DNA from 4 places in the Chungangia koreensis genome. Region 1 is predicted to be linked to each of the others. Evidence: riboswitches for the same ligand, from Rfam matches in the RefSeq annotation. Region 1 holds a riboswitch; each other region holds the start of a gene.
The links. A riboswitch is a leader RNA that binds a small molecule or an ion and turns the genes downstream of it on or off. The one in region 1 is predicted to bind S-adenosylmethionine.
Positions count from the first base shown of each region.

Region 1 (5,965 bases):
TAGCGACCATGGCGTCACGCTTGTATGCAGCAGAAAGCATGATGTACCGGACGGTTGGTTACTTCGAAGACCGTATGAGCCAGTTAAGTGCAGAAGAGCAGAAGGACGGAAAAGCGATTGCGGCATCAATCGCTGAATATGCAATCGAATGTTCCATCAACAAAGTGTTCGGTACGGAAGTGCTCGACTATATTGCGGACGAAGCAGTGCAATTGCATGGCGGGTACGGTTTCATGCAGGAATATGAAGTAGAGCGGATTTACCGTGATTCCCGGATCAACCGGATCTTTGAAGGGACAAATGAAATCAACCGACTATTAGTACCAGGAACATTCCTACGTAAAGCAATGAAAGGCGAGCTTCCTTTATTGCAAAAAGCGCAAGGATTACAAGAAGAATTGCTTATGATGATGCCGGAGGAAATTGAAGACGCACCATTGGCACAAGAGAAATATTTAGTGAAGAACGCGAAGAAAATCGGTTTGTTGGCAGCTGGTATGGCCGCAACACGTTTCGGTACAAAATTGGAAGCGGAACAGGAAGTGTTAGTGAACATCGCGGACATTGCAAATAACTTGTTCGCCATGGAATCCGCATTATTACGTACGGAAAAAGCAATCGCACGTGACGGAGAGGAAAAGGCAGCACAGAAGATCCTCTATACAGAGATCTTCTGTCAAGAGGCTATGGAGCAAATCGAGAGAGATGCAAAGGAAACATTGATCGCTTCTGTCGAAGGAGACGACCTACGTATGATGCTTTCCGCGCTTCGTAAGCTGACCCGTTACAATCCGAAGAACTTGATCAAATTGAAGCGTGAGGCTTCGGTCAAATTGATCGATGCGGAAAAATATGTAGTTTGATAAAAAAAGGAGACCGGATCGCTTAAAGCGGTCCGGTCAATTTATTTAATAAACCTCCCAATACTACCGAACAGACTTTGCATAAGTCGTTTTTTATTAATCAGCAGTTCTCGCCACTTCGCTTTCCGTGGGCTTGGCTTCAGCCTCCTCGTCACTACGTTCCTGCGGGGTCTTCAGCTCAAGCTATTCCCACAGGAGTCTACGTGGAGAGAACTGCTTGTTATACAATTTTGAATGAATTTATCCACATAATACTATCTATTTTAGTATGTGCAATAAGCGGAAGGCGGCGACTCCTGCGGGACAGCGAGACAGTCCAAGACCCCGCAAGCGCAGCGAGGAGGCTTGGCGCGAGCCCGCGGAAAGCGACCGTCTGGAGAGATTGCTCCAGATATATCTTCTGCAGTAATAATAATTCTTTTTTAAACTTTACGATCGATTAGTCGATATGCATTGTTTTATCCTATTGAACCGAAGCATCCTGTCAAAGAAAGGACTTGTTCAATTCATTTTGATACAATGAAAAGAAAAAAGGAGATAATCCATGACACTTACATACTATGGTTATCCAAAATGCGGCACGTGCAGAAAAGCAAAGAAATGGCTGGACGAACAAGGGATCGACTATACCGACAATAATATTGCGGAAACCCCTCCGTCTGCTGAACAATTAAAGGAATATATCCAAAACAGCGGACTACCCCTTAAAAAGTTCTTCAATACAAGCGGTCTCAAATACAAAGAGTTAAATCTAAAGGACAAGCTACCAACAATGTCTGATGAAGAACAAATTCAATTACTTGCGTCAGATGGAATGCTGATTAAACGGCCGATTGTTTCAGATGGAAAAAAGGTCACTGTCGGCTTTAAAGAAAATGAATTTGAAGAGGCGTGGAGTCGTTAAATCATCTTGTATTTCAAGTGAAATTATGTAACACTTATGCTGAATGTATTTAAATGCTGGAGGGGTCCAAATGAGCTTGCCAAAAGAACTTAAATATTCAAAAGAACACGAATGGGTAAAACTTGAAGACGGCAAAGTACGTATCGGCATTACAGAATTTGCACAATCCGAACTAGGTGATATCGTATTTGTTGAGCTGCCGCAAGTCGGCGACGACATTAAAGTTGACGATGCTTTCGGAAGTGTGGAATCTGTTAAGACGGTTTCAGAACTTTATGCGCCAATCAGCGGTAAAGTAGTGGAAGTGAATGGACGTTTAGAAGACAGCCCGGAATTGGTTAACGAAGATTCCTACGGTGACGCGTGGATGATAGTGGTTGAGCCTGCCGATTTGGCGGAGTTGGATGCTCTATTATCTGCTGAAGAATATGAAGAATTGATCAATGCCTGAGCATACATGAAAACGCCGACATTCTGCCGGCGTTTTTTTCATTAACTATAAAAAGTGAATGAAACCGTGTGGAAAGGTGGATAACGGTTCATTTAGGGTAAAATGTTCGTATAGATGATCCGGAGAGTCAATTTACCCAATGGTATCTGCCGGAAAACGGTGATTAGGGGTGCTTGCGATGTTTGGTGAAAAAGTGATCATTGTAGAAGGTCTTTCTGATAAGAAAAGGATTGAGCCGCTCATAGCAGAACCTGTCGTCATTTTGTGTACGAATGGGACAGTTAGCCCGACGAGGCTGGAAGAACTGATGGCACCATATGATGGATCGGAACTTTTTGTCTTTGTCGATGCTGATAAATCGGGCGAGAAATTGAGAGCATTGTTTAAACGAGAATACCCAGAGGCGATGCATTTATATACAGAACCAGTTTATCGTGAGGTGGCTACCACCCCTATTAAAGTTTTAGCAAACCTACTAATGGCTGCAAATATTGATATACGCAGCGAATTTTTTGTGTAAGGGTGATTCGATGTTAGAATGGACGCGTGCGGACTTTGAACAGCAAAAAGAACAATCGAATGTTACAGCGTTTTACTTATATACGCCTTTATGCGGCACGTGCCAAGTCGCTGGAAAAATGATGGACGTTGTCGCGGAATTGGTTAAGGATGTGCCGATCGGCAAGGCCAATCTCAATTATTTGGAAGACTTGGCGATCGATTATGAAATCGAAAGCGTTCCGTGCCTCGTAATTACCGAGAACGGTGAATTGAAAGAAAAAATTTACGCTTTTCAGTCTGTTCCACATCTATATGAAAAATTGAAGAAATGACCTTGACGAAGATACTTTGCCGTGTTAAAGTAACCATTAATGTGTTTCATAATTGAATATGTTTGCTCTTATTGCGAGAGGTGGAGGGATGTGCCCGATGAAACCCGGCAACCGTCATGAAAATGAAATGGTGCCAATTCACACAAAGCGAAGGCTTTGGTAGATGAGAGAATGGACGATCGTTTTTACGTATGCGTAACCTTTCTGCTCTTCTTGCGGAAAGGTTTTTATTTTGGGGTAAGAATATAGATAGAACGCCAATTATTGAGACATACAGGAAATTTGGTTCGGAGGTGAGAAGGATTTGATTGAGTTAACTAACATTACGAAAACTTTCCAAACGGATAAAGGAACGTTGACTGCCGTGGACAGTGTGAACCTTTCGGTACGTCAAGGTGAAATATTTGGTGTGATCGGCTATAGTGGTGCCGGAAAAAGTACATTGATCCGGTTGTTGAACGGATTGGAAAAGCCTACTGCCGGAACGGTTACTGTGAACGGACAAGAAATTTCATCCATTAGTGGTCAGAAGCTGCGGAACGCCCGACAGAAAGTCAGCATGATCTTCCAGCATTTCAACTTGCTTTGGTCCAGAACGGTTGCCGAAAATATCGAATTCCCTCTTGAAATAGCAGGGGTTGCTAAAGAACAACGAAAAAAACGTGTTCTAGAACTAATCGAATTGGTCGGTCTCACTGGGAGAGAAAATGCTTTTCCGTCACAACTATCAGGTGGACAAAAGCAGCGCGTCGGAATTGCACGTGCCCTCGCCAATGAACCGGAAGTCCTTCTCTGTGATGAAGCGACATCGGCTCTGGATCCGGAAACGACGGATTCCATTTTGGAGTTGCTGGTGGATATTAATGAGCGATTGGGATTGACGATTGTCCTCATTACTCATGAAATGCACGTCATCCGTAAAATCTGTCATCGTGTTGCTGTAATGGAAGCAGGAAAAGTAGTGGAGTTAGGAAATGTGTTGGAGGTATTCCAATCTCCGAAACAACAGATCACGAAGCGATTTGTAGCTCAAATTACCGAGTCGGGGGATTCTATAGAAACGGTTTCGAAATTATTGAGTCAATTTAACACCGGTAAGCTCATCAAGCTTATATTCGTAGGTGATCGAACTGAACAGCCAATCCTTTCGAGATTGATCAGAAATTTCGATGTGGAAGTGAATATTGCTCACGGCAATGTTTCTCATACGAAGGGTGGAGCTTACGGAACCCTGATCCTTCACATTGACGGGAAACCCGAATTGATCAATCAGGCTATCCAGTTCCTTCATGATGAAGGAGTCAAAACGGAGGTGTTAACACATGCTTAGTCAGTTATTTCCGAATGTCGACTGGGAACTGATGTGGGAAGCAACTCTCGAGACACTGTATATGACAGCGATCGCAACTGCACTGACTTTTGTAATCGGTCTTGCTTTAGGGATTTTGCTCTTTTTGACAAGTCCTCATCAATTATGGGCGAATCGGTTTTCAAATATATTAACAGGTGCATTCGTGAATATATTCAGATCGATTCCATTCATTATTTTAATCATCCTATTAATACCGTTGACGAAATTCTTGCTCGGCTCCATCCGCGGACCGAATGCAGCTTTGCCGGCTCTGATAATCGGAGCGGCACCGTTCTATGCAAGGATGGTATTGATTGCACTTCGTGAGATTGATAAAGGGGTAATTGAGGCAGCGAGATCAATGGGTGCCAAGACTTCGACAATCATATTCAAAGTACTCTTCCCCGAGTCATTACCAGCTTTACTTTCCGGTATTACCGTCACTGCCATTGCTCTGATTGGCTATACCGCGATGGCTGGAATCATTGGTGCCGGCGGACTTGGAAACCTTGTTTATATGGACGGTTTCCAGCGAAGCAGGGAAGACGTTACATTTGTAGGTACAGTTTTAATCTTAATCATGGTGTTCCTCATCCAGTGGATCGGGGATTCCATTACATCCAGGATTGACAAACGATAAGGTGACAACGGGGGAACCCGTCCACATAGACATTTTGAAGACAAAAGGAGAGTTTACAACGATGAAGAAGTTTGTAGCAGGAATTGTATTATCCGTCAGTGCTTTAGCATTAGCAGCTTGCGGAACAAGTGATGAAGGATCTTCGAACGGATCCGGCAATGGCAGCGAACTGAAAGAATTGAAAGTTGGTGCTTCCAATACTCCACATGCTGTCATTTTAGAGCAAGCGAAGCCGCTTCTTGAAGAAAAAGGCATCGAGCTTGTAATCGAGGAATATACAGAGTACGTTATGCCAAACCAAGACTTGGATTCTGGTGATTTGGACGCTAACTACTTCCAACACATTCCGTACCTTGAATTGCAAATCAAAGACCACGGCTATGACTTTGTCAATGCTGGTGGCATCCATATCGAACCAATCGGAATCTATTCGAAGAAATATAAATCTCTTGATGAACTTCCGGACGGGGCAACTGTTTTGATGAGTAACTCTGTTGCTGACCATGGCCGTGTACTTTCTCTATTGGAAGCTCAAGGGCTGATCAAGCTTGAGGAAGGCATCGACAAAACTGCAGCTGAAGTTAAAAACATTTTAGACAATCCAAAGAACCTTCAGTTTGATGCAGATTACGACCCAGCACTTTTACCTCAAATGTATGAAAATGAAGAAGGGGACATTGTCGTCATCAATTCAAACTTTGCCATCGACAATGGTTTAAACCCGATTGAAGATTCTATTGCAATCGAAGGATCTGAATCTCCTTATGTAAATGTTATTGCAGTACGTGCTGGAGATGAAAACAAAGAAGAAATTAAAGCGTTGGTAGAAGTGTTACATTCAAAAGAAATCCAAGATTTCATCGTTGAAGAGTGGGGCGGCTCTGTCGTACCAGTTGAATAGTAGGGAAACGAGGCACCGGGCA
Region 1 is NZ_JBHSEC010000020.1:58,020-63,984, reverse strand. Features, by position in the region: gene ACFOZY_RS13305 (acyl-CoA dehydrogenase family protein) at 1-863, shown strand, start outside; gene ACFOZY_RS13300 (arsenate reductase family protein) at 1,408-1,767, shown strand; gene gcvH (glycine cleavage system protein GcvH) at 1,838-2,218, shown strand; gene ACFOZY_RS13290 (toprim domain-containing protein) at 2,397-2,738, shown strand; gene ACFOZY_RS13285 (thioredoxin family protein) at 2,749-3,051, shown strand; SAM riboswitch class I at 3,117-3,221, shown strand; gene ACFOZY_RS13280 (methionine ABC transporter ATP-binding protein) at 3,356-4,381, shown strand; gene ACFOZY_RS13275 (methionine ABC transporter permease) at 4,374-5,042, shown strand; gene ACFOZY_RS13270 (MetQ/NlpA family ABC transporter substrate-binding protein) at 5,104-5,943, shown strand.

Region 2 (5,965 bases), on a different contig from region 1:
GCTGTAGAGAAGGCCATTTCTCCCCTAAACAGGACAACTGTCGCGCCGATGAATCCTGCGGTGACCATTTGGATGATTGTCAAAAGAATGGCATCCGCTTCACCAACAAACTTTGCAGTATAAAAAATATGGAAAGCGAAACCGATCGCACAACATAGTGTCAGCAAGTCTCCTATGTTGATTTCCGCAGACCATTGGAGGGACATAGCGGCGACACCGATTATTGCCAACACAGCTCCTGTCATATCAAACAAGTTAATTTTCCTTTTATATAGAAAGAATGCTATAAATGGTACAATCACAACATTAATAGCAGTCAAAAAAGCATTTTTGGAAGGAGTCGTATATTGAAGTCCGACAGTTTGAAGAGCAAAAGCCATGTAAAGGAATACCCCCAAAACAGCGCCTCTCCATATGGTATTTTTATTAAGCTTTAGCAAGCTTTTATGAAAGACCAGCATCAACAAAATGGCACCGATCATGAATCTGCCAGCTAAGATCTGATAGGGAGAATAATATCCAAGTGACACTGCACTGGCAACAAAACCACTCCCCCAAATAACGGCTGTAACAATCAGCCCGATTTCTCCTAAGTATCTTTTCATTTTCTTTCCCCAACTCATTTTTTACTATTAGTATATCGTATATTTTTTCAGAAAGTAGAGGAAAGCAAAAAGGATTCCTATGCGGAATCCTTTTTAGACGATATAACCTAATGATCGTAATGTATTATTCATAAATGCTTCCGTATAAAGGAAGATATATTCCCGCTCCGGCTCTTGAAAAAGATCATGGTAGCAATTTTTCCACTCTCTATATTGGAACTCTCTCATCTGCTGGCTTTGCATCCACCGTAATGCATATCTCGGATCTGTAATCTTGTCCCGTTCAGCTGTATGCATAAGTACCGGCATACTAATCTCTTGTCCTTTTGTCTGGAAAGTGGTTCTCATTAATCCTTGAAGTTCACTATACCAACTCGACGTAATCACAGGATTATAAAGGGGATCATCCTTTTCAAGTTTGTATACATCAAAATTACGGGTCATTTGCTTTATAGGCAGATCATGTTTGATTTTCATATTCGTCGCAATCTTACCGATTCCCGTTAATGTCTTTGGGGGAGTCTGGACTAAGTGAAGCCAAGGAGAGCTTAATACCACTCCAGCGATACTGAGTTCCTTACTATGCAATTTATTCATCATTAAAGTTGCGCCCATTCCGTGTCCGATGACAAAAAGAGGTAAATTATGAGAAAGGCCAACCTTCACCAATTCATGAACAAACTTTTCATATTCTTCAAAACTTGAATCATGGGCAGCATGTGAAAGACTTGCATCCCCGTGTCCAGGGAGATCTCCCATCACCACATGGAACCCAGCAGTACGAAACCGCTCAATCAGCCAGGCATAGCGCCGATGATGTTCATAAGCACTATGTACGATAGCAACCACAGCTTTCGGCTGCCCTTCAGCTTCCCATTTCCACATGCTATTCCCTCCTATTGTACTAGTACGTTCCCTGACTCTTTTCTATTGAAACGTTTCTCTGTTGGTGCCTAATTTGCTACTATTATTATACAATAATAAAGGAAAGAGGTGACAAAGATGATTTATCCTTATAAGGAAAAAACCCCACAAATTGACCCATCCGTTTATATTGCGGATTATACGACTATTTCGGGCGATGTAACGATTGGGCCTGAATCATCGGTATGGTTCAATTCCGTCATCCGGGGTGATGTTGCACCAACGATTATTGGCAAAAAAGTGAACATCCAAGATTTATGCTGTCTTCATCAAAGTCCTGGAAACCCACTTATTTTAGAGGACAATGTAACGATTGGCCATCAAGTGACGCTACATAGTTGTATTGTGCGAAAAGGGGCATTAGTCGGAATGGGGTCCATCATTTTAGACGGTGCTGAAATTGGAGAAGGCGCCTTCATCGGAGCAGGTACACTGGTACCGCCTGGAAAGAAAATTCCTCCAGGTATGTTGGCTTTCGGCAGTCCAGTAAAAGTTGTCCGTGAACTAAATGATGAAGACAAAATGGAAATGAATCGCATTTACAACGAGTACGCTGAAAAGGCACAAATTTATAAACAACATCAAAAATGACAAATGAAAAGGAATCTGCTTACCCTTACAGGTTTGCAGATTCCTTCTTATTTATAATCCTGCTTTTTCTTTCAATGCAGCAGCCTTATCAGTTTTCTCCCAAGGAACATCGATATCCGTACGGCCGAAGTGACCATACGCAGCTGTTTGCTTGTAAATCGCACGGCGTAGATCAAGCATCTTAATAATACCTGCAGGACGAAGGTCGAATAACTCGCGTACCCACTCGACAAGATCTTTTTCTTCTGCCTTACCAGTTCCAAATGTATCAATTGCAATGGATACCGGTTTGGCCACACCGATTGCATATGCCAATTGGACTTCACAACGATCAGCAAGACCTGCTGCAACGATGTTCTTTGCTACATAACGCGCAGCATATGCCGCAGATCGGTCCACCTTTGTCGGATCCTTACCGGAAAATGCACCGCCTCCATGGCGTGCATAACCTCCATATGTGTCTACGATGATTTTACGGCCAGTAAGACCTGCATCCCCTTGAGGTCCGCCGATCACGAAACGGCCTGTCGGATTAATGAAGTACTTTGTGTTTTCGTCGATCAATTCAGCAGGAACTACCGGCTGAATTACATACTCTTTAAGATTGCGCTGAATTTGTTCAAGTGTCACTTCCGGATGATGCTGAGTTGAAATGACTATCGTATCGATGCGCACCGGATTATTGTTTTCATCATATTCAACCGTGACTTGCGTTTTTCCATCCGGACGCAAGTAAGGAAGAATGTCCTCTTTTCTTACTTCAGCTAAACGGCGTGCCAATTTGTGCGCCAAACTGATTGGAAGCGGCATAAGCTCTGGTGTTTCATTACAAGCAAAACCGAACATCAGACCTTGGTCTCCTGCTCCGATTGCTTCAAGTTCTGCATCACTCATTGACCCTTCACGTGCTTCCAAAGCCTGATCAACGCCCATTGCGATATCAGCGGATTGCTCATCAATGGCAGTCAATACAGCCGAAGTCTCTGAGTCAAAACCATATTTAGCGCGTGTGTAGCCGATTTCACGAACAGTTTCACGAACAACTTTCGGAATATCGACATAAGTCGATGTCGTGATTTCCCCTGCTACTAAAACAAGTCCTGTTGTAACAGTCGTTTCACATGCCACACGTGCATTAGGGTCTTCTGTCAAAATGGCATCCAAAATCGCATCAGAGATCTGATCACAAATTTTATCCGGATGTCCTTCCGTTACGGATTCCGACGTAAATAGACGGCGATTTGTCAATTGTATTCCTCCTTCAAATCGTGCGAGATTGCTCTCAAGTTTGATACGGTACTCATTTCCCATGTCAAGTCTTCCCGAAGGTTTGAACTTCTATAGCCGTTCCGGGCTTCTGCACACGAGGTTCAGGTCGATTCGTCCAAAAAAAAACTTTCCCCAACAGACGAACTCCATGCCATGACCCATATCGATCATCTTCCGCTGAAGTCCTTCACTAAATGAGGAAAGGATTCTCTTCTTAAAACACCTTTCACTCTTATCGTCCAAGGTCAATTCCTTGCCTCAGGTTGAGCACCTTTGCCATTACTACTTTGTTCATAACAACAGGTTGCCGGGTTTCATAGGGCCTGACCCCTCCACCTGCTCGGAATAAGAGTATCCGTTCAATTTTACATCATACGAAAACAGTCTGTTCGTGTCAATTGATTTCAATTGTTACAATTTATTGATGAACAATTAAAAGACTTGTGCATACAATTAGTATAGTTTATTATCTAAATGTGTTATACTAATTCACACGAAATGACCTATTAAGTTAGGAATATCAGCGAAGGAAGGTACATATCCATGATTTCAGCGAAAATTGATAATGGGCTTAAAGAATTAATGGCAAGTGAACATGTGCATATCCAGTTATCTGTACCCCAATTGGTAGAAAAAGCAACATCCCGCGGGGAAGCAGTATTATCTTCAACTGGTGCATTGACTGCCGAAACCGGCAAATACACTGGCCGTTCGCCTAAAGACAAATTTATTGTCGAAGAGCCTTCCTCCTTTGAAAAAATAGATTGGGGCTCTGTTAATCAGCCGATTGCTGCAGACAAATTCGATGCTTTATATAATAAAGTACTGAACCACTTAAAGACAAGAGATGAGCTTTTCGTTTTCAAAGGATTTGCAGGGGCAGATCCAGAATCACGCCTTGCCATTCAAGTCGTGAATGAATTCGCTTGGCATAATCTTTTTGTTCATCAATTATTCATCCGTCCAACAGAAGATGAATTAAAAACACATGAATCTCAATTCACGATTGTTTCTGCACCAACATTCAAAGCGGATCCTGCAGTAGATGGTACAAATTCTGAAACATTCATCATCGTTTCAATGGAAAAACGCATTGTTCTAATTGGCGGTACTGAATATGCTGGAGAAATGAAAAAATCCATCTTCTCCATTATGAACTACTTGCTCCCTGAACAAGGTATTCTACCAATGCACTGCTCGGCTAACGTAGGTGAAGACGGTGATGTTGCTTTGTTCTTCGGTCTTTCCGGAACAGGAAAAACGACACTATCTGCAGATGCCGACCGTAAACTGATTGGTGACGATGAGCATGGTTGGTCTGACAATGGAGTTTTCAACATCGAAGGTGGTTGCTACGCGAAGTGTATCAATCTATCCGAAGAGAAGGAGCCACAAATTTTTAATGCGATCCAATTCGGCGCTGTCCTTGAAAACGTGGTATTGGATGAGCAAACACGCAAACCGGATTACGATAATGGTTCCCTTACTGAAAATACTCGTGCAGCTTATCCCATCCAGGCGATCGACAATATCGTTGAGCCGTCCGTAGCGGGACATCCGAAAGCAATCATCTTCTTGACTGCTGATGCATTCGGCGTACTGCCTCCAATCAGTAAATTGACGAAAGAACAAGCCATGTACCACTTCCTAAGTGGTTTCACTTCTAAACTTGCTGGAACAGAACGTGGTATCACTACTCCGCAAGCAACGTTCTCAACTTGCTTCGGTTCACCGTTCCTGCCACTTCCTGCTGCTGTATATGCTGAAATGCTCGGAGACAAAATCGACCAGCATGGTTCACAAGTATTCTTGGTGAATACTGGCTGGACTGGCGGCGAATACGGTGTAGGTAGCCGTATGAAGCTAAGTTATACACGTGCTATGGTAAGAGCTGCCCTAAACGGAGAATTGAACAATATACAAACGGAAGTAAATGAAATTTTCGGCCTTGAAATGCCGAAAGAAATTCCAGGTGTTCCTTCTGAAGTTCTAAATCCACGCAATGCGTGGGAAGATAAAGCGGCGTATGACGTCAAAGCAAAAGAATTGGCGAGCCAATTCCGTGAAAACTTCAAAAAGTTCAGCCATGTAGATCCTACAATCCCTCTTAAAGGTGGCCCATTAGCTTAATCGAGTAGGAGGGGGTGACTAACCCCCGACCTCTCACACCACCGTACGTACCGTTCGGTATACGGCGGTTCAATTAAGATGATTGACGCAAACTTTCATAACGGAAATATAGACTTTCGAGCCCTTGGGAACTCCAAAAGGAGTTCCCGAGGGTTCTGTGCATGATGGGGCTATTTGAGACTCGCCAATATCCTTTCCGCGAGTTTCCCCATTCATAAGCTTTCCATTGTGGAACGCCTATGCCAATGAGTTTCCTCACCCGTGTTCTTGGGTTCTTCCAATCCTTCCACATGCACATCCGAAGTCTTCTACGAATCCACGAATCCAAGTGCTTCAATATACTCGGCGTATCAGCCAGAGCGAAGTATCCGCACCATCCTTTTAAGTATTGATTTAATTTCCCAATCCGGTATTCCATAGTGTAGGGCTTCTTCCGTGAAGTGATT
Region 2 is NZ_JBHSEC010000005.1:1,440-7,404, reverse strand. Features, by position in the region: gene ACFOZY_RS04390 (DMT family transporter) at 1-605, opposite strand, end outside; gene ACFOZY_RS04385 (alpha/beta hydrolase) at 699-1,490, opposite strand; gene ACFOZY_RS04380 (gamma carbonic anhydrase) at 1,608-2,120, shown strand; gene metK (methionine adenosyltransferase) at 2,172-3,368, opposite strand; SAM riboswitch class I at 3,619-3,741, opposite strand; gene pckA (phosphoenolpyruvate carboxykinase (ATP)) at 3,933-5,519, shown strand; gene ltrA (group II intron reverse transcriptase/maturase) at 5,593-5,965, opposite strand, start outside.
Region 2: linked by a shared signal. The riboswitch ahead of metK (methionine adenosyltransferase) and the one ahead of ACFOZY_RS13280 (methionine ABC transporter ATP-binding protein) in region 1 are both predicted to bind S-adenosylmethionine.

Region 3 (5,965 bases), on a different contig from region 1:
CCACCAGGAAGAAGATGGTACTTCTCTGACAAAGTATCTGCCGTTTTCCCAATGGAAGTTACATTGAACGATGGACAGCGTGTCCAAATCGACGAAGATCATGTTTTAAGAGTTTTGAAAGGGATATGAAAGTTGTGTAGGTCCGTGTAGCACGACCAACGGACAGTGTTCATGTATACAAGTGGAATGATTGTTAGTTGAGTCGGTGAATTTCACCGGCTTTTTTTATTTTTGGCAGGAATACAAACAAAATAAGGAGAATAAGTCAAAAATCAAACCAAGCGAGGTATTGAAATGGTCAAATTGATCATCGTCACAAGAGAGAATTGGAAAGAAGCATTGAATCTAACTGTTGCAGACGAACAAAAAGGCTTTGTACCGACTGTCGCTGTATCTCTTTCTAAGGTCTACATTAAACCGGATGGGGACAATGTCGAATATATTCCGTTTGCGATTTACGACCAACATCAAATGGTTGGATTCGTCATGCATGCTTATGAGGAAAAAACGACAGACAGTTATTGGATTAACGGATTCTTCATTGATCACGAATTTCAAGGAAAGGGCTTCGGAAAAGCAGCCTTATCGGAAATGATTCAGTGGATCACAGAACGGCATCCGCGTTGCGAAGTCATCCGTTTAACAGTTGATCCGGACAATGAGTGGGCAAAAAAGCTTTACGTGAGTTCCGGTTTCCAACCGACAGACTTAAAGTTTGGAGAGGAAGTCGTCTATCAGTTACCGGTGAATGGGGGAATGTAGGATGAAAGGTTATGTAAGTGGATATAAAGAAATGATTATTCCATTCAATTATTTCACGAGAGAGGAGGCGGTTGGACTGATGGTCGTGTTGCCCGGTTCAGGCTATACAGCACAGGCGCCGTTACTTCATTACGCAAATCATTTCTCTGAACAACTACACTATGACTTATTGCAAGTGACATACAATTATAATGACGAGGCATATGACGATTTTACGAATGAAGAGCTTGGTGAAGCTATTAAAATTGATGTACAAACAGTCATTGACGCTATTTTGGGAAAGAAACACTACCCAAATTATTGCTTCATTGCGAAATCACTTGGAACAATCGCACTTAGCTCCGAATTAATGAGAGAAGAGTTCAAGAATGCCAAGGCCGTTTGGCAAACACCTCTGATTCATCGGGAGGATGTGCTCACTTCGATGAGGAACAGCACACAGAAAGGACTATCGATTATTGGGGATGCAGACCAAATTTATAGCGAAGAGCGAGTGGCCTTGGTAGAGCAGAATCCAAATATGATTAGTAAAGTGATTCCTCGTGTAGGGCATGCATTGGATGTTGAAGGAAATGCTTTAAAATCGATTGATATACTGAAAGAAGTCATGACAGAAATACAAGAATTCCTTAAATGAGAAAACCCTTTCAACTATCAGAATAGTTTTATTTTATTAAGTTAGTTGACTTTTCTGCTTTAAAGTCCTAAAGTAAGAATCAATTCTTGCAACAATCGAATAGCAATACATCACTTTCTTATCCAGAGAGATCGAGGGACAGGCCCTATGACATCTCGGCAGCTGGTTCATGACGAATGAACTCTGTGCCAATTCCTGCAAATGCTTATTGCATTTGAAAGATGAGAACGAGATGGTTTTCTTAATGGGAGCCTTCTTTTTTCTTGTGGATAAGAAAAAAGAGGGCTCTTTTTCGTTCGGTAAAAGAAAGGTAGATGACTGCACACAGCATTGTCTGCAAAGAATCAGTTACAGCTTGAGGAGGCAAAAGCATGATCGAATTTAAGCAGGCGGCCAAGACATTCCGGCTCGCCAACCGGGAGGTGCATGCAGTAAAGGAGGTATCTCTCTCCGTCGAGCAGGGAGAAATCTTCGGAATCATCGGTTTTAGTGGCGCTGGGAAAAGTACGTTGCTCCGCTTGGTCAATATGTTGGAACGGCCGACAAGCGGTACGGTTTCCGTACAGGGAGTAGACGTAGCAAGTCTTTCGCAGAAGGAGTTACGCAAACTTCGCCGCCGGATCGGGATGATCTTCCAAAACTTTAACTTATTCAACTCACGGACAGTTGCGGGAAATGTAGCGTATCCGTTGAAATTGGCAGGAGTGCCGAAGAAGGAAATCAATGAACGTGTCGCAGAATTGCTGAGATTTGTTGGTTTGTCCGATAAAGCAAACGATTATCCGGAACAGCTGTCAGGCGGTCAGAAACAGCGGGTCGGCATAGCGCGGGCACTTGCTACATCGCCGGATATTCTAATCTGTGACGAAGCCACTTCTGCTCTCGATCCGGATACAACGGCAGAAATCCTGAAACTCTTAAAAAAGGTCAATAAAGATTTAGGATTAACGATTTTATTGATTACACATGAGATGAACGTCATTCAAACGATTTGTGATCGGGTCGCTGTCATGGAGAATGGGGAAGTCATCGAGCAGGGCTCGGTATTTGACACTTTCACGGACCCGCAACATTCGACGACACAAAGGTTTATCGAATCTGTACAAAAAGATCGTCCGTCCGATCATTTGTTGAATGAATGGAGGGAACGAGGCGGTAAACGCCTATACCGTGTCATCTTCAAAGGAGAAGTGGCAGGGGATCCTGTGTTATCCCGAGTTACCCGGAAGTATGGAGTCGATGTGAATATCGTGTATGGTTCTGTACGCGAGTTACAACAGAAGCTTATAGGAAACCTGTTAGTTTCTTTTGAAGGTGATGAGACCTTAATCCAACAAGTCATCAGTGATTTAAACAACATGGTGGAGATTGAGGAGGTGTCCGTAGAATGACCAGCATGAAGGTAGATTGGGAAACATTTTGGCCGAGGATCGTTGAGGCAACAGGAGAAACGATCCTGATGGTGGCCATCACCCTAATTTTAGGTTCGATTTTTGGGATTGCCATTGGGCTAACGCTCTACGTTACTCGTAGAGGAAACCTTCTTGAGAACCGCATTATTTTTAACTTACTGAACTTCTTGATTAATCTCATACGTCCCATTCCGTTCATCATTTTCCTATTTGCGATCAGTCCATTAACCCGGATTGTTGTAGGAAGTTCGATTGGTATTGGCGGAGCGGTATTCCCCATGACGATTGTTGCAGCATTTTCAATCGCCCGTGTAGTCGAGAACAATTTAGTCAGTATCGATCCTGGTGTAGTAGAAGCTGCAAAAGCAATGGGAGCGAGTCCATACCAAATTATTTTTACAGTTTTAATCCCGGAAGCGCTTGGACCGTTAGTGTTGGGTCTAACATTCATGAGCATCAGTCTGATTGACTTCTCCGCGATGGCCGGAACTGTCGGGGCAGGCGGTCTCGGACATATAGCACAGACGTACGGTTATCAGCGTTTCGACTGGAGTGTCATGCTTGTAACGGTTGTGATCTTAATTACCCTAGTGCAAATTGCGCAATGGATCGGAAACACATTATCACGAAAAATTATGCGACGTTAAATACGATACGAACGACATAAAACATATAAAAGAGGAGATATACATCATGAAAAAAATCTGGTTATTCCTATTTGTCTTACTAGCGGCAACAGTATTAGCAGCTTGTGGCGACTCCGCTTCAAGTGAAGGTGGAGACTCAGAAACTAAAAAAGTAAAAATCGGTGTCACAGGAACTGACGGTGAAGTATGGCCGATCTTGAAAAAGAAAGCTGCAGCAGAAGGCATTGAAATTGAACTGATCGAGTTTGCTGACTACTCACTTCCTAACAAAGCATTACAAGACGGTGACATTGACTTGAACTCATTCCAACACATTGCATTCCTTAGTGCATTCACAGAAGAGACGGGCGCAGACTTGGTACCGATCGGTGCAACTCTAATTGCTCCAATGGGTATTTATTCGGAAAAAATAAAAGATGTAAACGAAATTGAAGAAGGAGCAAAGGTCGCAATTCCAGATGATCCATCCAACCAAGCACGTGCATTGCTGTTGCTTGAATCTGCTGGACTCATTACATTGGCAGACGATTTCGGATTATTCGGAGACCCATCCAAGATCGAAGAAAATCCTAAAAACTTAGACATCATCCCTATGGTTGCGCAACAAACACCGCTTGTATTGCCGGATGTAGCCATTTCTGTCATTAACAATGGTGTAGCTGGTCAAGCTGGTTTCGACCCAGCAAAAGATCCAATTTACCTAGAAGATGGTGCTGACAAAAATGCTATCCCTTATGTAAACATTTTCGCAGCACGTGGTGAAGACAAGGACAACGAAACATTCAATCGCATCGTTGAACTTTACCATTCAGAAGAAGTGGAAGAAGCAGTGAAGAAAGATACGAACGGCGGATCGTTTGTCGTTGACATCACAGAAGAAGAATTACTTGAGGTGTATGAAGGACTTTAATTCCAAAGAGGAGGAGTTATCATGAGTACAACGTTGAACGGTTTAGATTTAATCACGGAATCCATCGAGCAAAATCGGGAGAAGTACATCGAAACAAGCCAGGTAATCCATGCAAATCCCGAAATCGGGAATCAGGAGTTCTTTGCAAGTGAGAGACATATAGAAACTCTGACAGAAGCTGGATTTGATGTACAGACCGCAGTCGCTGGCCACGAAACTTCATTCTTTGCAGTGAAGGATAGTGGGGTGGAAGGTCCTACTATTGCTTTCCTTGCTGAGTACGACGCATTACCAGGATTAGGGCATGCTTGCGGACATAATATCATTGGTACAACAAGTGTTGCAGCGGGTATCGCCCTTTCCCAAGTACTTGAAGAGACAGGTGGTCGAATAGCAGTATTAGGTACTCCAGCTGAAGAAGGCGGTCCAAACGGAAGCGCGAAAGGCAGCTTCGTGAAACATGGTTTTCTGAAGGATGTTGACGTTGCACTCATGATCCATCCATCTGGTCGTACATCACTGACAAGTGAAACACTGGCTGTTGATCCACTTGACTTCCACTTCTACGGGAAGCCGGCTCACGCTTCAGGTTCCCCAGAGCAGGGAATCAATGCATTAGACGCAGTCATCCTTTTATACAATGGCATCAATGCTCTTCGTCAACAGCTGCCGACAGATGTCCGGGTCCACGGCATCATCACGCATGGCGGAGATGCACCAAACATCATTCCTGAGTATGCATCAGCTCGTTTCTACATCCGCGCAAGCACATGGAAACGCACGGAAGAAGTGTCCAATAAGGTACGAGCGATTGCAGAAGGAGCGGCGCTCGCGACTGGGTCAACAGTCAAAGTGGAACGATTCCAAAATGAGGTCCAAGACTTCGTATTGAACTCCGTATTGGACAGCATCATCCATGAGGAATTAGAGGCAGTCGGGGAAACGGTTTATACTGAAAAATCGACTGGCAAAGGATCTACTGATGCTGGGAATATCAGCTATGCCGTTCCTACAGCCCACCCGCATATCAAAATCGGACCGGACGATCTCATTGCACATACAGACGAATTCCGTGAATGTGCGAAGTCAGAACTGGGTGATGAGGCACTCATCAAAGGAGCAAAAGCACTCGCTGCTACAGGCTATCGTTTGCTGACAGACTCGGTGCTCTTGCATGAAGTGAAGAAAGAACACGAACGGGCTTTGGTGGAAAAACAAAACTAATCAAAACGGCAGACTATACACTTATAAAACACCAACCACTACAAAAAATAGATATCCAATGATTATTTTCAATTGGATATCTATTTTATATTTATAAGATGTATAATTCGAACTCTAATAAATTTTCAAATCATCAATCTTCAAACGGATTTGTTTAACTATAGTGGATTTGAGAAACTTATCAATACTCCAAAAAAGGAAAGATGATGCAACAGAGAACAATAAAAATACCTTCACTGGTACCCAAGCCTCTCCAAATATGAACAAAATTAATACGAAAACAGCCGCAAGAAGTAAATGAATTACTAATGCAACTCCCCCTCTTACTATTCCTTTGAGCTTTTTAGTGACATAATCGGATATTATAGAACTT
Region 3 is NZ_JBHSEC010000001.1:20,283-26,247, forward strand. Features, by position in the region: gene ACFOZY_RS00140 (hypothetical protein) at 1-129, shown strand, start outside; gene ACFOZY_RS00145 (GNAT family N-acetyltransferase) at 295-762, shown strand; gene ACFOZY_RS00150 (hypothetical protein) at 764-1,399, shown strand; SAM riboswitch class I at 1,515-1,627, shown strand; gene ACFOZY_RS00155 (methionine ABC transporter ATP-binding protein) at 1,771-2,790, shown strand; gene ACFOZY_RS00160 (methionine ABC transporter permease) at 2,787-3,458, shown strand; gene ACFOZY_RS00165 (MetQ/NlpA family ABC transporter substrate-binding protein) at 3,505-4,368, shown strand; gene ACFOZY_RS00170 (M20 family metallopeptidase) at 4,390-5,592, shown strand; gene ACFOZY_RS00175 (hypothetical protein) at 5,707-5,965, opposite strand, start outside.
Region 3: linked by a shared signal. The riboswitch ahead of ACFOZY_RS00155 (methionine ABC transporter ATP-binding protein) and the one ahead of ACFOZY_RS13280 (methionine ABC transporter ATP-binding protein) in region 1 are both predicted to bind S-adenosylmethionine.

Region 4 (5,965 bases), on a different contig from region 1:
CAAAGTCAAGTAGCGGAGGAATCAAAAGAAATTTCGAAACTTAAAGAGGAACTCGGTTTACTAAAGGATCAGTTGAACGATACCCAAAAGAACATGGAGATTTTAGAGCAAATGATCATGAGTCATGATGGCTTAGGTTACGGTGAGTTGAGAAGACAACAGCAAATGCTGGATGACTTAATTGTTCATTTGCCAGATATAGAAATCCGGACAGGTTTTATTCGAGAGGCGGAGAATGATTTCATATCGATAGATTTTGCTGAGAAAGTAGAAAGTCCAGATGCCCCGAATGGTTTTGAAATCATCAATGATAAGGAAGAAGCTGAATCTTTTCCGATTGCAGAAGAATTAACTCTATTCGTTCTGAACGGGACTGATATGGAAGTTAGGACTATTGGAGAATTTAATCCATCCCGTCAATTCTTTTTCGAGTTTTACATTTCAAATGGGCACGTCATCCAAGTTCGGGAATTGTATATTCCTTAACATAAAAAATGCCCGTGCCTATGCGGCAACGGGCGTTTTTTTGCGTTCTTCTTTAGCGGTGATCATACTATGAATGGACATACCGATTACAATCGCCACAATTCCTACTAACGCTATAGGTCCAGGCAAAGGGAGGGATAGAAGAATCATCTCACCCATAATGGCAAAAAGAAGTTCAGTTGACTGGGTCGCTTCGACCGCTGCCAGTTTTCCTTGATAATCTTTTACACGGTCAGTCGCCATGAAGAATAGAGTTGTCGCAATTACGCCGGAACTGATAGCGACAATAAGGGACTGGATTACTTGTCCTGAAGAAGGAACCCCCACTGTCACCAAGGCATAACAGGCAAAAATCAGCCAAATTGGAATTGTCATAAGTGTCATGCCAAGCACACGCTGAAATGGATCCAGTCTCCCTCCGCAAATTTCCATCATTTTTCGATTGCCAAGTGGATAAGCGAATGCTGCAACCACTACTGGCAATACACCAAGCCAAAAAGACCGTACATCAGTTGACTGGGCATTCGGCAGCTGAATCAAAACAACTCCAACTAAAATGATCAACGAGGTCAAAAGGGATTTCACCGGAATTTGCTGTCTGATTAGTTGTTCATCATACATCGTCTGCCTTTTCACGAAGAAGAACGGAGCGAGCAATACCCCCGCAATGATCGTCAGCTGCCAAGTTCCCGCTACTAACCAACCGGGACTATAGCCAGAAGCAAAGGTCAATGGAGCGTAAAAAAGAACGAATGCTACGATGCTCCAACTTAACCAAGGAAGAGGCTTTTCCTTAATCTCTCGAAATACCGGACCGGTTCCATTCCTGATAGTGACAATCAGTAGGAGGAAGGGCAGCATGAATAGAAATCGGAGAGACGAACTCCAAAGCCAGCTTCCGCCTGACAGTTCCATGGAACGGTTCAATACAAAAGTGACCGCAAAGAATAATGACGCTAAAAGCCCCAGTGATATTTCCCTCATAAGACCACCCCTGTATTATCCGCGCTGTTCGAACAACTCTGCTACTTTAATGATCACTTCAGTTGCTTTCACCATATTGTCAGCAGATACGTACTCATATTTGCCGTGGAAGTTTTCCCCACCGCCAAAAATATTAGGTGTCGGCATTCCCATGAATGATAACTGAGAACCATCAGTTCCGCCACGAACAGGAACGACGACAGGTTCGATATCCAATTCTTTCATAGCTTCATAAGCGATATCGACAATCTCTTTAACTGGCAGGATTTTTTCGCCCATATTGTAATATTGGTCGTTGATTTCCAACTTGAGGGCTTTTTCACCGTATTCCGCTTGAAGTTTAGATGCGGCATCTTTCATCAATTGTTTCTTCGCTTCGAATTTTTCACGATCATGGTCGCGGATAATGTAAGCAAGGGTAGCTTTTTCTACATTGCCATTGAAGTTCATGAGGTGTATGAACCCTTCATAACCGTCTGTTTTTTCAGGAACCTCGTCCTCCGGCATATATGACTGGAACTTAGTGGCGATCGTGATGGCATTGACCATCTTATTCTTTGCGGAGCCAGGATGGACACTTTTCCCGTGTGTCGTCAATTTTACGCCGGCTGCATTGAAGCTTTCGTATTGTAGTTCCCCAAGTGGACCGCCGTCCATTGTATACGCGTATTTTGCACCGAATACCGGAACGTCGAATTTATGAGGGCCGCGTCCAATTTCTTCATCTGGGTTAAAGCCGACACGGATTTTTCCGTGTTTTATTTCCGGATGGTTCACCAGATATTCCATCGCTGTCATGATTTCCGCAATACCTGCTTTATCATCTGCACCTAATAGTGTCGTTCCATCGGTTGTTAGCAGGGTGTGTCCGATATAGTTTTGAAGCTCTGGAAATTCAGAAGGGGAGAGTACGGTATTAGCGTTTAATTGAATGTCTCCACCTTTGTAGTTGTCTACACGTTGAGGGTTTACATTTTTACCAGAGTAATCTGTGGCTGTATCCACGTGCGCAAGGAATCCGATTACGGGAACATCCTTATCGGTATTAGCAGGCAACGTGGCAAATAAATAGCCGTTTTCGTCCAGAGTGATTTCTTCTAAGCCGATTTCGCTGAGCTCTTTTTCTAATAAATGGAGTAGATCCCACTGTCCCGGCGTGGAAGGGCAAGTCGTACTTTCCGCATCCGATTGTGTATCTATTTTGGCATAACGGACAAGCCGTTCAATCAATATTTCTTTCATCTCTATCTCCTCCTTATTCAATGGTTTCATTTTAGCACTTTCAACTCTTTAGAGGAATTCAGAATAATAAAAAAGCAATCGCAGATGCGATTGCTTTGCATATTATGATGACTTAACCGAATACTTCTTATGAGATACCACTGTCAAATTCGATTTTGCCCCAATGCTAAGAGCGTCTTCATCTGACATTTCTACGATGACTGAGTGTTCCAAGATTTTATGGATCCGGCCTTTTACATCGAATCCATTACGCGAAAATTCAATTTCCTCGCCGACATAGCGCGCAGCCACGAAAGGACTTAATTCTTTCTCTTGTCTTGCAAATGTCAACACGATTCCCTCATTTCATTTTATCCAATGGATAAAACTTATTTTCGTACACTATTATTATAGCATACTGAAACGAGGTTCCTGTAAGTTGCTTTTTTTTTCACCGTTTAATGACAGTTCGCACCTTTTTTTCCGTCCCCTCTTTTATACGCTGGAAGTTTTCGATATGCTTCCAAAGTGCAAGTAGGAACAAACCTGCAGCGGTAACAATCGGCCAAGCACCTTCAGCCATCCACACAGCGACAACTAATAAGGTAACATATAACATGAGAACGCCGACGACGATGTAATTTGATAGAAGAGAGGCTGCGATGAAAAGAGCCAGACCGGCAAGGCCAATCCGCCAGTCGAGTGCTAGTAACACTCCAATGACTGTAGCAGTTCCTTTTCCTCCATTGAATTTCATGTAGAATGGGAAGTTATGACCAATCACAACTGCGGCTCCCGCCAAGAACAGCAACGTCCAGACCACTTCCTCGGAAAAAGCATTCCCTAACAGCATTCGTAGAACGATTATTGTTAATGCCCCTTTTCCTATATCGACCAATGCCACGAGGGCACCATATTTTTTCCCTAATACGATGGTGGCATTTGAGGCGCCTGCGTTTTTCACCCCAGTTTCTTTTAAGTCAACGCCAGACAATCTTTGTGCCAATACTGAGCCATGTGCACATCCGATGACATAGCCTGTCAGCAGAACGGCGACGATCCATATAGCCAACATCTTTCCACTTCCCTAAAGTTCATTTGTACTATTTAACGGATAGCCTTTAAAAAAGATTCATAAATAAAATAATCTTTTTTGTTTGACTTTTTCATCAATTCGCTGCATACTCTTCATCAGATGGAAAAATTGAATCGAATACACTCTTATCGAGAGCGGCGGAGGGAATAGGCCCGACGATGCCCGGCAACCGGCAATCCAATTGCTATGGTGCTAAATCCTACAGACTGGAAGGTCTGAAAGATAAGGGGAGGAATACGCGTATGCATACCCTCTTCTTAGGAAGAGGGTTTTTTATTTCCTGAAAATCCTCTCCTCCGCATTCCATCGACCCCACATCATAAAGGAGGAATACCAATGACTAATTTTCAACCCGAAACCCTGCTACTTCATGGAGGACAACAGCCGGATCCTGTAACAGGAGCCAGAGCTGTCCCGCTTTACCGTACAACTTCTTATGTGTTCCGTGATACAGAACATGCTCAGAAATTATTTGCCTTAGAGGAAAGTGGCAATATTTACTCCCGGATTATGAACCCGACTGTCGATGTATTTGAGCAGCGTATTGCACTGCTCGAGAAGGGAACTGCTGCGGTTGCTCTATCTTCAGGGATGGCTGCCATCTCGTTTGCTATTTTGAATATCGCAAGTTCTGGTGATGAGATTGTAGCTGCAAGCAATCTGTACGGGGGGACCTTCAATTTGTTTGCGGTCACGCTTCCTCGCTATGGCATTAAAGTAAAGTTCGTCGATGCTGCAGATCCGGAAAACTTCCGAGCAGCCATTACGGAAAAAACGAAAGCGATTTTTGCTGAATCCATCGGAAATCCGAGTTTACTAGTTTTAGATATTGAAGCTGTTGCGGCGATTGCAAAAGAAAACGGAGTTCCGCTAATCATTGACAATACATTCCCAAGTCCATACGGTTGCAATCCGATCGAGTTCGGTGCCAATATCGTTGTGCATTCTGCAACAAAATGGATTGGTGGTCATGGAATAGCCATTGGAGGAATTGTAGTAGATGGCGGTAACTTCGATTGGAATTCTCCGAAATTCCCATACTTTACGGAACCTGATGCTTCGTATCATGGAATTCGCTATGGCGTAGATGTTCCGAATGCAGCATTCGCTACTAAGCTGCGTGTACAATTGCTTCGAGATTTCGGACCTTGCTTGAGTCCGGATCATGCATTTGCTTTCCTACAAGGGCTGGAGACTCTTCACCTCCGCGTGGAGAAACAAAACCAGAATGCGCTTGCTGTAGCTGAATACTTATCGAATAATTCTTCTGTGGAATGGGTGAATTATATAGGGTTAGAAGGCCACCCATCATATGAAGCGGCAACAAAATACTTGAAGAACGGTTTCGGATCGGTCTTGAACTTTGGAGTCAAAGGAGGAAGAGATGCAGGGCGTAAAGTGATTGATCACGTGAAAATCTGGTCGCATGTCGCCAATGTAGGTGATTCAAAATCTCTAATTATCCACCCTGCATCGACTACTCACCAGCAGTTGAACACGGATGACTTGAAAAAGTCTGGTGTGTCAGAAGAATTAATCCGTCTTTCTGTAGGAACAGAAGCGTTAGAGGATATCGTGCAAGACCTCGGTCAGGCAATCGAAGAAGCAGTACCCGTATCTATTTAACAAAGAGGAGGGCGCAGGATGACAATTGGTGTTGTTGGAATTGGGAATTTGGTCTTAGAGTCGGGAGCACTTCTTTTGGATGTGGAGCTCGCCTATGAAATCTCTGGACCGGCAGATGCCCCGGTCATCCTCGCCTGTCATGCGTTGACTGGCAATCATCTTACAGTCGGCTCCTCTGCATTGCCCGGCTGGTGGGCGGGGCTTGTCGGACCTCAATGTCCTTTGGATACAAACCGATATCGTGTAATCACGTTTAACGTAATAGGAGGCTGCAATGGCTCGACTGGACCGCTACACATCAATCCCGAAACAGGTAAGCCATATCGTGCAGATTTTCCCTCCATTACAATCCGGGATATAGTTCACGCTGAAAAAAAGGGATTAGAGAACTTAGGGATTTCGAGGGTTTTTGCGGTCATTGGTGGTTCATTGGGCGGGATGCAGGTGCTTGAATGGGGTCTATTGTATCCGGATGATATGGAGTTGCTCATCCCGTTGGCTGTCACCCCCGAGTTGAGTGATTATGGAATTGCATTCAACTACATCGGGATC
Region 4 is NZ_JBHSEC010000019.1:275,279-281,243, reverse strand. Features, by position in the region: gene ACFOZY_RS10505 (hypothetical protein) at 1-486, shown strand, start outside; gene ACFOZY_RS10500 (DMT family transporter) at 505-1,470, opposite strand; gene pepT (peptidase T) at 1,486-2,712, opposite strand; gene ACFOZY_RS10490 (DUF2187 family protein) at 2,815-3,042, opposite strand; gene ACFOZY_RS10485 (glycerol-3-phosphate acyltransferase) at 3,143-3,766, opposite strand; SAM riboswitch class I at 3,910-4,016, shown strand; gene ACFOZY_RS10480 (O-acetylhomoserine aminocarboxypropyltransferase/cysteine synthase family protein) at 4,124-5,413, shown strand; gene metX (homoserine O-acetyltransferase MetX) at 5,432-5,965, shown strand, end outside.
Region 4: linked by a shared signal. The riboswitch ahead of ACFOZY_RS10480 (O-acetylhomoserine aminocarboxypropyltransferase/cysteine synthase family protein) and the one ahead of ACFOZY_RS13280 (methionine ABC transporter ATP-binding protein) in region 1 are both predicted to bind S-adenosylmethionine.